3 regions of the Deinococcus deserti VCD115 genome follow, and region 3 is predicted to be linked to each of the others. Evidence: riboswitches for the same ligand, from Rfam matches in the RefSeq annotation. Region 3 holds a riboswitch; each other region holds the start of a gene.
The links. Region 3 has a riboswitch for cyclic di-GMP ahead of DEIDE_RS13535 (family 16 glycosylhydrolase). Riboswitches for the same ligand answer to the same signal wherever they lie in the genome.

Region 1 (4,194 bases), on a different replicon from region 3:
GCACATCACTGACCTCGCCGGGCGCGAGGTCCAGCACCTCAGGCACCACGCGTGGCTTGCCCTGTCCGACCGCAGAGAGGTTCACGCGTGCGGGCGCATTGCCGTCGTTGCGAACTTGAAAGGTTGCCTCAGCCTGTCCGTTCGCGGCGGTTGCGGACAGGGTCCGCACGTGCAGGGCCTCGCGCGTAGGTACCCGAACAGTCGCTACCATGCGCACGCCAGCGCCTGTTACGGTGACCATGTGTGTGCCGCCGGGCGCACTGCGCGGAACGCGTACCACGATGACTTCCACTGTCTCCTCGCCTGACGCGAGAGTCAGGGTACGTGCCGGGACCAGCGCGTCCCATCCAGCAGGAAGGGCGAGCTGAAGCTGAACTTCGCGAGGCTGTAAATCTGGGTTGACGAGCCGGACCACGAGCGTGGCAGTGTGGCGTTCGGTGACATCGGCGGCGGCAGCGCTCAACTGAACCTGCGCAGTCGCGCTGGGCAGTAACCCAAGCGTGAGCGCCAGTACGAACGTCGCCCGCCGGCCGAACACCTTATTTCACCTCAATCTGGTACCGGGCCCCAAAAGCATGTTCCTGAGCCTCGTCATCGGCGACGACCACCAGGGTGTATTTGCCGTTGGGCAGATCCAGCGCGAATGTATCTCGCAGTGAGGTACCGGGGTACAGGCGGCGGTTGCGACTGGTGACGGTCGCAGCGAGCTTGCCACTCGCATCGAACGCTTCCAGGGTGACCTTCCGGATGATCCAGCGTTCCCCTTCTCCGTGGGTATCCACGCTGAAGTTAAATTTGCCTTCTGGATTCCGCAGCAGTTGCGGGTTGCTGAAGCGCACCCGCGGCTCTCCGCGTGGCAGATCAGTCACGACCTGCACCATGTAGCCGATCCGGTTGCGGACGCCAAGGGTGGTGCTGGTGACAGGAGGCAATTCTGGTGTGACATGAATAGCACTCCAGAAGGTGCCACTGACGTTCATTGGTGCAGTAAGGGTGTAATTCACCACCAGCTTCGACTTAGCCGGAAGGGTTACGACCTGCTTGTCGAGCATGATCCACTTCGCGTTTGACCGCTCTAAAGTGCCAGCAGGGTCGAAGCTATTAGTGCCATCCGCCTGAAAGCGGTAATCGGAGAGAGAAATAGTGGCCTGTTCTGGAGTGTCATCCGGATTGGAGAGCGTGAGTGTACCTTTGTAAACCCCACCCGGAGCAAGTTGAACATGATGGGTGAGCGCACCGTCCACAGTTACGCCCGCGTGTGCAGTGGCGCTTAGTACGAGCGTCGCAAAGGCCGGCAGTATTTTCTTCATGATGGACACCATTTGAAGATGACGCGCCCGACCAAACGTTCGGGCGCGTCATGCTGCCGAGCTTACTCGTCAGCGAGGACGTATGTAACGGTGATGACCTTGCCGTCAAAGCCTTTGCTGGCGGTGAAGCTGTAATTGAGTGCTGCGTCTGCCTGCGTAATGAAGCGCGGGATAGCAGTAACAAGGTTTGCCGCTGTGGTGACGCCGACATTGACAGCGCCAGCAGTGGTGCCGTTACCGGTCGCTGGTGTGAACGAGACAGTACCAGTCACGCCATCGGGGAGGGCTGCGCTGCTGGCAACCGTGACTTTACGAGTGGTGACATTTGTAGTTCCAGCGGTCGTATCGTTGTGTGTGCTGTAGCTCAACTTAGCGGTGCTGTTAGGCACTGCGGTATTCAACGCGGTGATGCTGATGGAAACATCGCCAGTCACCGCGATGGTATCGACGATGTCATTGCTCAGGGTGACAGTGTGACTTACGCCAGCAGCAGCAGCGGAAGCAGTGGTAATGGCGCTGAGCGCCAGGGCAGCAAAAGCAAATTTGATAAAACGCATGATGACCTCAGAGAGTCCGAAACTCATTGGATAGTGCCTTGAAGGCAGACGAAAAGCCGGTCGCACCACTAGCTCCCCCTGTCCCAGGTGCCCGAATACAGAACAGGGCTCTTCGCGCTCCCCATCAGAGTTTTCTCTGAACGAAGTGAATGAATTCTAGAGACACACTCTCACTCGCCTCTTACAGCTCAGCCCACTGCATCTCATGAATGCCAAGAAGCGAAAGAGGCGCATCCAGCGAGTATTCTGCGCTAATGGGTATTCAGTGGAGATCCGCGTAACGCAGGTTGTCGAACGGCTGTTTTTTCATTTCCTAACAGAGCAAGGCATGGAGCCACTGCTTCCAAAGCGGCCATTGGCACTCACGTTCCCGCACTGCTAAAGATCCTCGCTTGGCGCCTGACTCGTCTGGGTAACACCTAAAGCTCAGCCGAATGCCAGCCCTTTATCTTCTTGGGCTGGCTGCCAGAAACGGCAGACAGTCTGTCAGCACAATGCCGGGCAGAGGTGAGTTGAAAATGCCAATGCAGATGCAAGACCTGAAAGACCTTTACGTCCTCAAGCTCCAGGAAATCTACAGTGCCGAACAGCAGGGCCTCGAAGCCATGCGCCTGGCCGCGCAGACCGCCGCGACACCCGAACTGCAGCAGGGCTTGACGATGCACATCGATCAGACCCAGCAGCAGATTCAGCGTCTGGAGCAGCTGTTTCAGAAGTTGGGCGCCCAGCCTAGCGGGCAAACCAACCTCGCGATGCAGGGTCTGATTCAGGAAGCCCAGAGGCTGATGCGTCAGGATGCCTCGCCGGAAGTGCTGGAAGCAGGCCTGATCGCCTGCCAGCAGGCCATGGAGCACCACGAGATCGCGTGCTACGGCACGGCCCGGACCTATGCCCAGCTGCTGGGCGAGGACGAGGCCGCGCAGGTGCTCGAGCAGACTCTGGGTGAGGAAAAGCGCACCGACGACCTTCTGACGCAGATTGCCGGGCAGATCAACGTCGCAGCCATGAACGCCTGAGTGGATTCAATCAGCGCATGGGGAGGGCCCATGAGGGGCTCTCCCCTCTTTACGATCCAGGGGCCGGGACTGGAGTGGCATCCCGCCAGGGCCATGAACGGCTCGCTGGGCCGTACCCTGAGGTATGCGTGACCATGTCCTCGGCGCTTCCCACATTCACACCACCTGGAACCGGGATCATTCCCCCGCACTGACCGTTCAGCCTGGAGACCAGGTCACCTTCGATACCATGGACGCCTCCGGGGGCGCAGTGGCCCGCCGGGTCGCCTCGGGTGAGCTGGCCGCGCCAGACGGACTGCGTGCCTTGATCGAGCAGGACGCCTACCCTGTGCTTGCGGGGCCGCGCGGCCATCCTCTGACTGGTCCGGTGTACGTCGAGGGGGTAGAGCCGGGAGACACCCTGGTGATTGACATCCTGGAGGTCCGGACCTCCGCCTGGGGCTGGACCGGCTGCAGGCCCGACGGCATTGGCCTGCTGGACGCGGCGCTGGCCGAGGAGGGCCTGCAGCCCTACACGCACTTCTGGGATCTGCGGGAGGGCACCCATGCGCAGTTCGGGCCCGGCGTGCGGGTGCCGCTGACGCCCTTCCCTGGCGTTGTGGGCGTGGCACTTGCCGAGCCCGGCGATCACGCCACTTCCCCGCCCCGGCACGTGGGGGGCAACATGGATATCCGCCAATTGGTGGCGGGCAGCACGCTGTACCTGCCGGTCGAGGTTCCCGGCGCACTGCTGTCGGTGGGCGACCTGCACGCCGCCCAGGGCGACGGTGAACTGTCGGGCACTGGGATCGAGATGGCTGGGCAGCTCACCGTTCGGCTGGGTGTCGAGCGCAGCGCAGGTCTGACCACACCAGAATTCATCACGCCGACGTCCGGCGGGGCGAGCGGACGCTGGCAGGCCACCAGCGGGCACCATCCCGACCTGATGACCGCCGCCCGCATTGCCCTGCGCGCACTGCTGCGCCGTATCCAGGCCCGCGGGTTTACGCTCGAGGAAGCCTACGTGCTGGCCAGCGTCTGCGTCGACCTGAAGATCAGTCAGGTGGTGGACGCGCCGAACTACACCGTCAGTGCGTTCCTGCCGCTGGACATTTTTGTGGACCAGTGAGTCTGCAGCCAGAGTCAGGCTTCGCGGTCAGGAGACAGGGCGAGGCTGACAGAACCTGAAAGGAACCTGTCTGGCCCGAATCCGGCATGGGTCAGGATCAGTCGGACGCGCCCGCCTGCGTGGTGGTCAAGGCAGGGGCGTTCGTCTTCCGGGTCACGGCATACAGCAGGACAAACGCGGCGCCGGTCAATGCCGCGCACAGG
Region 2 (4,194 bases), on a different replicon from region 3:
TCGACAGCGTGCATGTGCAGGTCGAGGACCATCCGGAGGCCTGGCGCCTGAAAAAGGAACTCGCAGGCGGCGGCCCCCTGGTGGACGTGGGTATTTACTGCCTCAACACCATGCGCTTCGTGCTGGGTCAGGAGCCGGAATGGGTCTTCGCTGCGCTGCACCAGCCGGAAGGTGACCCCCGGTTCGAAGAAGTCGAGGAATCGCTGAGCTTCATGCTGGGCTTTCCCGGCGGCGTGATGGCCAACGGCCTGACCAGCTACGGAGCGCGGACCACCAGCACTCTGCGTGTTCTTGGCGAGAAAGGCAGCCTGCTGATGGACCCTGCCTTTCCCTATGTGGGTGTGAGCCTGAGCCTGACCGATGAACAGGGAGAATTGACCCCCAGTTTTCCCACGTATGACCAGTTCAGCCGCGAATTCGACCACTTCGCGCAGTGCATCCGCCAGGGCAAACGGCCGTGGACCCCCGGTGAGGAAGGCGTGCAGGACCATGTGGTGATGGACGCCATTTACGAAAGTGCCCGCACGGGACAGGTGGTGAAGCTGAAGGGTGGGCAGGGGAAAGATGCTTTCCGCGGCACAGCTCCTGAGGTGCCCGGCCGGGACTGACTTGAGGCAGTCTGACCGAGCGGTTGAAGGAATGCCATGATCGTAGTAGTGCGCATTAATTCAATGACGGGGGCTGGAGGCGAAAACCGTGGGAAATGGAGAGCAACTACTGCTGATGTGTAAAGAAAGCGGAGCAGTTTTGCCCGGCTAACGCCTTTATTGGCCCTAAGTAATCAGGGTGGAATGAATTAGATTATGTCTCCCATCTTTCATCATGGTTATGCCAGAAATTTGCCCAGACGACCGATAGTTACGGACTTGTGGACTTGGCTAAGGGTCCGACGGTCAAGAAATATTTGACTTCTTCATATAGATTTACTTCATTAACAAAGTCGCCATGAGAAATGCATTTTGGAGTGTAGTAATTATAAGCTCCCTGCTTCAGCACAACGCTATCTACAGGGTTTATAACGAAATCGCACTTAGAACGCCAAGTGCCATAGCGTATAGTCGTGGGATATTGTGCAGTTGGTTTGTCGTAAGGTGTTTCGGCATCATCGCCGCCATAGTTTAATCCGTCTACCGAATTTGTAAGAAAGGCTGAGCCAGGCTTCATCTCGGTACAGGCTATGTCTGAGCCAGAACATAGATAGGTCGTTTTCGTCCCATGATTTGGACCTGCCAAAGAAACCCATGTACCCACCTTGATTATATCTGGCTTCATCAAGTAGCGAATGTAGTACCTTGATGAAAGCGAACCCATCGATACAGCAACAATATCAACCTTTTTACTAGAAGTGTGACCGGATCCATATGCTTTTTCCAGTGCGGTCTCTATATCGGTCATGATCTGTTTGGCGATGTCTCTATTTGAACCTTTGGGAGTGTAGTTGAATGCACTCAGACAACGATCAGGGTAACCAGCGGCCATAAATCTGGATTTCATGGTATCCCATACGCCAGAGCCTGAGTTATAGCCATGCACGAATAGAATAGGATTGGATGGACATGGCGGTGTGAGTTCAGTATTGAGGGTAGAAACCTTTGGGGCAGTCATATTTTGTGAAAACGAATCTTCTGTAGTTTGCCCGCAAGCTGATAGGATCAATATTCCCATAAACGTTGCACTTGCTCTTATAGTTTTCATTGATTTCCTCCTTAACGAGGTTTGCACTATGACATCAGGCGAAAACGTTAGGTTTAACAAACAAAGTCTCTTAACTATCATCTATTTACCGGGTAAATACGAGAATTTTCGAGTTGATAACAAGTAAGCGGCATGCCGACAGACCGATAAGCAGATTCCACCTAGCACCTGTTATGGGAAGAGATGAGGACCATCGGACTAAAGCGCACTAGCAGGAATCAAAAATTAGGGGTGTTACCGTCAAACGCGAATTTTCGAGCACGCATACGCCTCTCCATTGAGTCGGGCTCACCATTCGCTCGGCTTGACCCAGGTGACCGTATACAGGGCAAGCGTCGATGCATCTCAGTACAGTGAGTTCCCAGCCAGTCCGATGCGGAGTGCTGTGACATACGTTCTGTTGGGTGGATCCATACTGCTTCATACCCCCCGATTCCGCAAGGTTAAATAAGTCGTTCCTAATGAAGAACGACTATTGTTCATTCACTTGTGTAGAGCTGATCAAAAATAATCGCTGACTATCGCGCACAGCTGGACCATACATAGCGCTTAGCTTCAGACGGCGCAGGTCGTCACCATGGCCAGTCAACGTACGGACCATCAGATGGATAAAAGCAGGCTTTGACAGAGCAGAAGTGCGCTGCCCTATCTACCGATAGTCGTAACAGTTCAGAACGCCTCTGCCCTTGGGAGCCGTTCAGGCGTGAAGCTCAGAACCGGAAGGTAAAGGTGTCTCCGGAAGCTCCCACTGTGACCTTACCGCCTTTGCTCAGCCGGCCGAACAGCAGCTCGTCACCCAGGGGCCGCTTGACCTGCTGCTCAATCACACGTGCCAGCGGCCGGGCGCCCATCAGCGGGTCGTAGCCCAAGGTGGCCAGCAGAGTCCGGGCAGCAGGCGTCACAGTCAGGTTGACCTGACGCTCGGCCAGCTGCAGGTGCAGATCTCGCAGGAATTTGTCCACCACGCCGGCCATCACTTCACGTGACAGGGGACGGAAGTGAATCACGCTGTCCAGGCGGTTGCGGAACTCGGGCGTGAAGGTGCGCTTCACGGCCTCAGCCTGTTCCCCGGCGCGTCCCTCACGGGAAAAACCCAGCGCAGGGCGGCTGGCGTCGGCAGCACCCGCGTTGGTGGTAAAAATCAGCACCAGACCGCGCCCATCGACCTTCTTGCCAGCGTGATCGGTCAGCGTTCCGTGGTCCATCAGCTGCAGGAAGATGTTGTACACGTCCGGATGGGCCTTCTCGATCTCGTCGAGCAGCAGCACGGCATGAGGGTGGCGGGCCACCGCGTCGGTCAGCAGGCCGCCCTGGTCAAAACCCACGTACCCGGGAGGGGCCCCGATCAGCCGCGCAACGGTGTGCGCTTCCTGATACTCGCTCATGTCAAAACGCGTCAGCTCAATGCCCAGCCGTTCGGCCAGGGCGCGGGCCAGTTCAGTCTTACCCACTCCGGTGGGTCCGGCAAACAGGAACATGCCCTGCGGTTTGGTCTGGTCGCGCAGTCCGGCGCGGGCCAGTTTGACTGCACTGGCTACGGCCTCCACGGCCTCGTCCTGACCAAAAACACGGCTTTTCAGATCCCGTTCCAGCGTGGCCAGCGACTGCACTTCCTCGGCCTTCACGGCGCCCAGCGGTACCCGGGCCATGCGCGCGACGGTGGCTTCGATGTCAGCGACATCAATGACGCCTCCCTTTCCGGCACTGCTGCGAGCAGCCCCTGCTTCGTCAAGCACGTCGATGGCCTTGTCGGGCAGGAACCGGTCGCGCAGATGGCGCACGCTGAGGCGCACTGCCGCGTCCAGGGCGCCGTCCGTGTAAGTCACCTTGTGGTGCGAGGCGTAGCGCCCAGCCAGCCCCCGCAGAATGCTCAGCGCATCTTCCTCAGAAGGCTCCGGTACGTCTACGGTCTGAAAGCGCCGCCACAGAGCCCGGTCCTTTTCCAGATGACGCAGCTCAGCCGGTGTGGTGGCGCCCAGGACCCGCAGCTTGCCACGGGCCAGAGCAGGCTTGAGGAGGTTGGCAGCGTCCATGCTGCCTCCCTCGGTGGCGCCGGCGCCCACCAGGGTATGCAGTTCGTCGATGAACAGCACGGCGTTCTGGCCATCCAGGGCGGCGAGGACTGCTTTCAGCCGCGCCTCGAAGTCGCCCCGGTAGCGGGTTCCGGCCAGCAGGGCCCCCAGATCCAGGGCGTAGATGCCGGCTCCTTTCAGGAAGCCCGGCGCGTCGCCGTCCGCCACGCGCTGCGCCAGGCCCTCGGCCAGCGCCGTCTTGCCAACCCCGGGTTCCCCGACCAGCACCGGATTGTTCTTGTTGCGCCGCGCAAGCACGTGCACTGTGCGCTCAAGCTCGGTGGTCCGGCCAATCACCGGATCAAATCCCCCTGCTCGCGCCTGCGCAGTCAGATCGGTGGTGTAAGCCTCAAGCGGGTTCTGCTCGGCGCTGCCTTCCAGTTCGGCCGGGCTGTCCACTCCAACCGCGTGGCGTTCGCGGCTGCGA
Region 3 (4,194 bases):
TCCAGCTGACCAGCGATATATCGCACTCTGTGACGAGATCAGTATTCTGTACGACCCCAAGGCGCGAATTCCTAGAGCGGTCCTTGAAGTCCTGAGCGCTCAGAAGTTAACTGGAGAGGCGACCCGGGAAGACGATCAGTTCCGCGAGGATGACCGCCTGCCAGAAGCAGCCCAGGCCCAGGTTCAGGACTACCGGCGCAGCGGCTATGACCGCGGGCACCTTGCCCCCGCCGCCGATTTCAAGCATTCCGAGGAAGCCATGGCCGCCTCCTTTCTGCTGAGCAACATTGCGCCTCAGCAGGCACAGTTCAACCGCAATGCCTGGGCTGGGCTGGAAAGTGCCACACGCCAGTGCGCCCTCAACCAGCGGCAGCTCAGCGTGGTGACCGGAACCATTGGAGAAGGCGGCACACTCAAAGAGGAGGGCCGGGTGGCCATTCCAAGGCAGTTTTACAAGGTGTGGCTTACATCCCGTGGCTACCGGGCGTGGGTGATGCCCAATGTGGGTGCGGGCGTTCCACAGAAGGAGCTTACCGGCAGCGCATATGCCCGTTTTGAGGTGACTCTTGATCAGCTAAGGCAGGCAACCGGGTTGAACCTCGCCCCTGGTGTTCCTGGAGAGAAAAAGGGTCGCCTGTGCCCAGGGAGCATTCCTCTTTCCCAGTAAACGCTGCCCAAGGAGCCAAGATATGCACGCCGTATCCGGCGGCTTCGTAAAAGCCTGGACATTCTCGTAGGGAGAAGAAACCGGAGGTTGCGTTGTGGCTCCTTTGATACGGCAGCTCTCGCTGATCGACTCACCGGTGCGTCTGTCTGACGGTCAGATATGGCCACAGCCCGCCTAACCACTTTTCCAGGTCACGACTATGGCCGATTTACTGATCTGAGCGTAAGTGATAGCGCCCCTGATTCTCCAGTCGAAACCCTTGAGGCAAAGAAAATAGGAGTCCGTAGGAGGACGAGCCAGGTCAAGAGGGAGACTTTCCGCTGCTGCCTGCCGTATCAAGTTGTAGCGTACCTGCTATCCGCTACCTCACCTCTTCAGGAATTTGCATGCCCACCTGGATTCGCAACCACCGCCGCAAGATTACCGTTCTTAGTGCGGTACTGCTCATTGTCCTGCTCGGCCTGACCGGTGTGCTCACCAAGGGAGTGGCCTTAGTCTTAAGCCTGATGGTTCTGACGTTCCTGTACAAACTCCGTCAGCATGGGACGTATACCGTGAATCAGTGAATCAGTTCACCGCTCCTGCTGAGGTGGCGGTGCAGACCGGCGCGGCCGCGGGGGGCGCATCACACGCGAACCACGTTGGCTCTTGCGGTGATGGAAACTGTTGAAGACCTGCCCTCATCCAGGAGGGCAGGTCTACGCCCATTTTTGACTGGTCGTCAGGCCCGAGGTATTTCTATGAGGAGCGTTTCTAGGCTGTCATCGCTGTAAATCATCGTATAGGTCAGTAAAAGCGCTGCTGCATAGCAGATGCCGTCCGTTCACCTCCACGACCAAGTCGAGAGGGGATTATTTTCTGCTGTTGAAGTCTGGAGTCAAAACGGGGCCATGCCCCATTCACCTGATTTATCCCACACGCGTTCAACGGCTGTCGCTCCAGGAAGTCAGCCGGCGGTCTACTTGTGGCTGTTTTTTGCCCGTACCATCTGCAGGCTGATCACAGTCGTGCGCTACACTTCTCAATCCGCTGACTGCTTCTTCCTGTCTTTCTGCGTCATGGGTCGGCAGCAAGCTCAGCCTTAGGGCCCGATTTGAGCCGCTGGTGTCAGGCGCTTAGTGGCTTGGGGTGAAGCTGACGTAATCGACGAGCATGTACTGGGTGCCTGCTGTGCTTTTGCCCCCCCACAGTGTGGAGTTTGTCGGCCACAGGTTGAACATCAGGTGCGCTTCGGTCGCCGGCACCACGCTGGTGATCGTGCGTTTGAGCACGCCGTCGATATAGAAGTCCACCTTGGTGGGCGCCCAGTCCCAGCGGTACGTGTGGAAGTCCTGCGACAGGTCGGTGCCGGTACCGCCGGTGCCGTAGTCATGACGGTTGGTGGTCTGCCAGGTGCCGATCCAGTCGGTGGTGCGGTTTTGCCCTTCGATTTCGTGGTCGATTTCGGTCTGCGAATCATTGACGAAGTTGAAAAAGGCGGTGATGTTGCCGCTCACACCATGGCCACGCACGGCAGGGTTGGCGCTGCTGCTGGCGGCACGCAGTCGGGCTTCATACCGTCCATAGCCGTATTTGGCGTGGGTGGCGAGTTCGGCAGCGCTGGCGACCAGACCAGGGGTGACATCGAGCTTCATGACAAGGTAGCCGCCGCTGACGGTGACGTTCGCGGGGTTCCAGGTGCCGTTCAGGCCGTCTTTGGCCCAGAAGGGTTTCCAGCCGCTGTTCGACAGGGCCCAGCGGGTGGTGTCGAGAGTGTTGAAGTCGTCTCGCCAGCTGCCAGCAATCTGCACAGAGTCAGCTGGGGTTGGAGCTTGAGCTACCGGAACGCTCGGGATGCGAGCCACAGGGGTCTGAACAGGACTTTCAACCACGGGGGCCTCTGGGGCGCTCGAGCACGAAGCGAGCAGCAGGCCCAGAACGGTTACAGCGGTCAGATTACGAAATGCATTGCGCATGAGAACTCCCTTGTCTTCGGTAACTCGGCCGACCTCGTGGGTCCCGGTAGCTTTGCGTCTCCGTCTCGCGGCGGATTTGCCTTTTTCGGTTTCAGGGAGGAACCCACACCTGGGTTCATCACCGCCTGCAGATTAAGCCCAAACAAATAACAAAGTCCTTACACTACGACTTGCCTCAGAATTCCCACATTTAAGGGCTTAAAGAATTCATAAACATAATCGATCCTTTATGATCAGTCTGCTCAATGATGTTGTAGACGCCATTTAGTCGTCAGCTCGTTTGATGGCGCCTCTCAGAGCTTCGCTCTGCCTTCATGAAGTCCCCATTTGTCTACAAGCCCCCCACCAAATGAAAATCAAACAGGTGCGCTTTGTTGTGCGCGACGGGTAAGCTGGAGACATGAAAGTGCTGTTGACTGCCACCGCCCTGCTTGGCCTGGGAGTCTCGGCGGCACAGCCTACAACTTCCGGTTGGCCGCAAGGAAGCTGCCTGCACGGCACCACCATCAATGAAAGTGGCCGGCCGCTGAACCTGCGTGCGCTGGAAGGCCATATCCGGCAACTGCTTCAGCAGGCCAAAGTGAGCCCAGCTGCTGTCTGCAGCAGTTACCTGAACATTCTGGTCCAAGCCGAGTCCCTCAGTCAGCAGAACACACGCATAACGGCACACTTGATTCTGGCCGAACGCGAGGTGTCCCTGACTGATGTCAAACGCAATGACGCAGTTTCCAGATGCAGCCTCACCGTCACTGACGTCGTCCATCAGGATGAAGATTTCTTCGCCAGCGCTCAGGCCGTACTGACACGCGTGTTTGCCCGCGCTCCCCAGTGCACCCGCTGACCAGACAGGGTAATAGGGCGTTGATCACCCCGTGTCTTGCGGTCCAGCACGCCGAACCTGCATGATGACGCGGTGATCCGCCGCATCAAACGTGTTGAATTCACCCTGCGAGGCGCCGACGTGGATGGCCCCACAGACAACCCGTATACACAGAGCACAGACGCTTCAGGCGGGCCGGCTCATTTCATCCGGGTGATACCTGTGGCCGTGCGACCTTCAGGCGTTTCTTGACTGCCCTGTTGATCGACAGCAGCAACGCAATCTGCCGGGCGTATTACGGCAGGGCAGGAGGCCAGGCGCACGCCGTGCCGCAGGTCCTGTGCGAAGTGGTGTGGTCATTGCAGCACCGCTTTCAGGCTGAACATGTCATCGCTGCGCTCGATGACACCCGGAATTTCAGACAGAGCCTGTACGAAAGCTACAAAGGGCACCGGACACCCAAGCCAGCGGATCTCACGCACCTGCTGACACAGGCCGCTGAACTGATGGGCGCAGCCGGAGCGATTCCAGCGCTGGCTCCTAACCATGAAGCGGATGATGTGATGGGCACTCTTGCCAGGCGTGCACCCGGACGGGCCGTGATTGTTACCAGTGACCGGGACCTGTTCTCTGCGGTCACCGAGACCGTGCAGGTCTACGAGCCGCGCTCTCGGACGGTCATTACGGTCGCTGACGTACAGGCACGCTTTGGGGTGTCGCCGGAGCGCATCCCGCTGTTTAAATCCCTTTGT

Region 1: linked by a shared signal. The riboswitch ahead of DEIDE_RS15110 (hypothetical protein) and the one ahead of DEIDE_RS13535 (family 16 glycosylhydrolase) in region 3 are both predicted to bind cyclic di-GMP.
Region 2: linked by a shared signal. The riboswitch ahead of DEIDE_RS18375 (esterase/lipase family protein) and the one ahead of DEIDE_RS13535 (family 16 glycosylhydrolase) in region 3 are both predicted to bind cyclic di-GMP.

Annotation. Positions count from the first base shown of each region.
Region 1 covers NC_012529.1:85,408-89,601, reverse strand. Annotated here, with positions in the region: gene DEIDE_RS15120 (carboxypeptidase regulatory-like domain-containing protein) at 1-538, opposite strand, end outside; gene DEIDE_RS15115 (FimB/Mfa2 family fimbrial subunit) at 540-1,310, opposite strand; gene DEIDE_RS15110 (hypothetical protein) at 1,373-1,867, opposite strand; cyclic di-GMP riboswitch class II at 1,913-1,995, opposite strand; gene DEIDE_RS15105 (ferritin-like domain-containing protein) at 2,386-2,883, shown strand; gene DEIDE_RS15100 (acetamidase/formamidase family protein) at 3,008-3,991, shown strand; gene DEIDE_RS15095 (sugar efflux transporter) at 4,089-4,194, opposite strand, start outside.
Region 2 covers NC_012526.1:1,032,672-1,036,865, forward strand. Annotated here, with positions in the region: gene DEIDE_RS04895 (Gfo/Idh/MocA family protein) at 1-608, shown strand, start outside; gene DEIDE_RS18375 (esterase/lipase family protein) at 859-1,695, opposite strand; cyclic di-GMP riboswitch class II at 1,967-2,050, opposite strand; gene DEIDE_RS04900 (AAA family ATPase) at 2,406-4,194, opposite strand, start outside.
Region 3 covers NC_012527.1:24,108-28,301, forward strand. Annotated here, with positions in the region: gene DEIDE_RS18115 (DNA/RNA non-specific endonuclease) at 1-667, shown strand, start outside; gene DEIDE_RS19125 (hypothetical protein) at 1,054-1,233, shown strand; gene DEIDE_RS13535 (family 16 glycosylhydrolase) at 1,783-2,457, opposite strand; cyclic di-GMP riboswitch class I at 2,638-2,713, opposite strand; gene DEIDE_RS13540 (hypothetical protein) at 3,023-3,463, shown strand; gene DEIDE_RS13545 (5'-3' exonuclease) at 3,691-4,194, shown strand, end outside.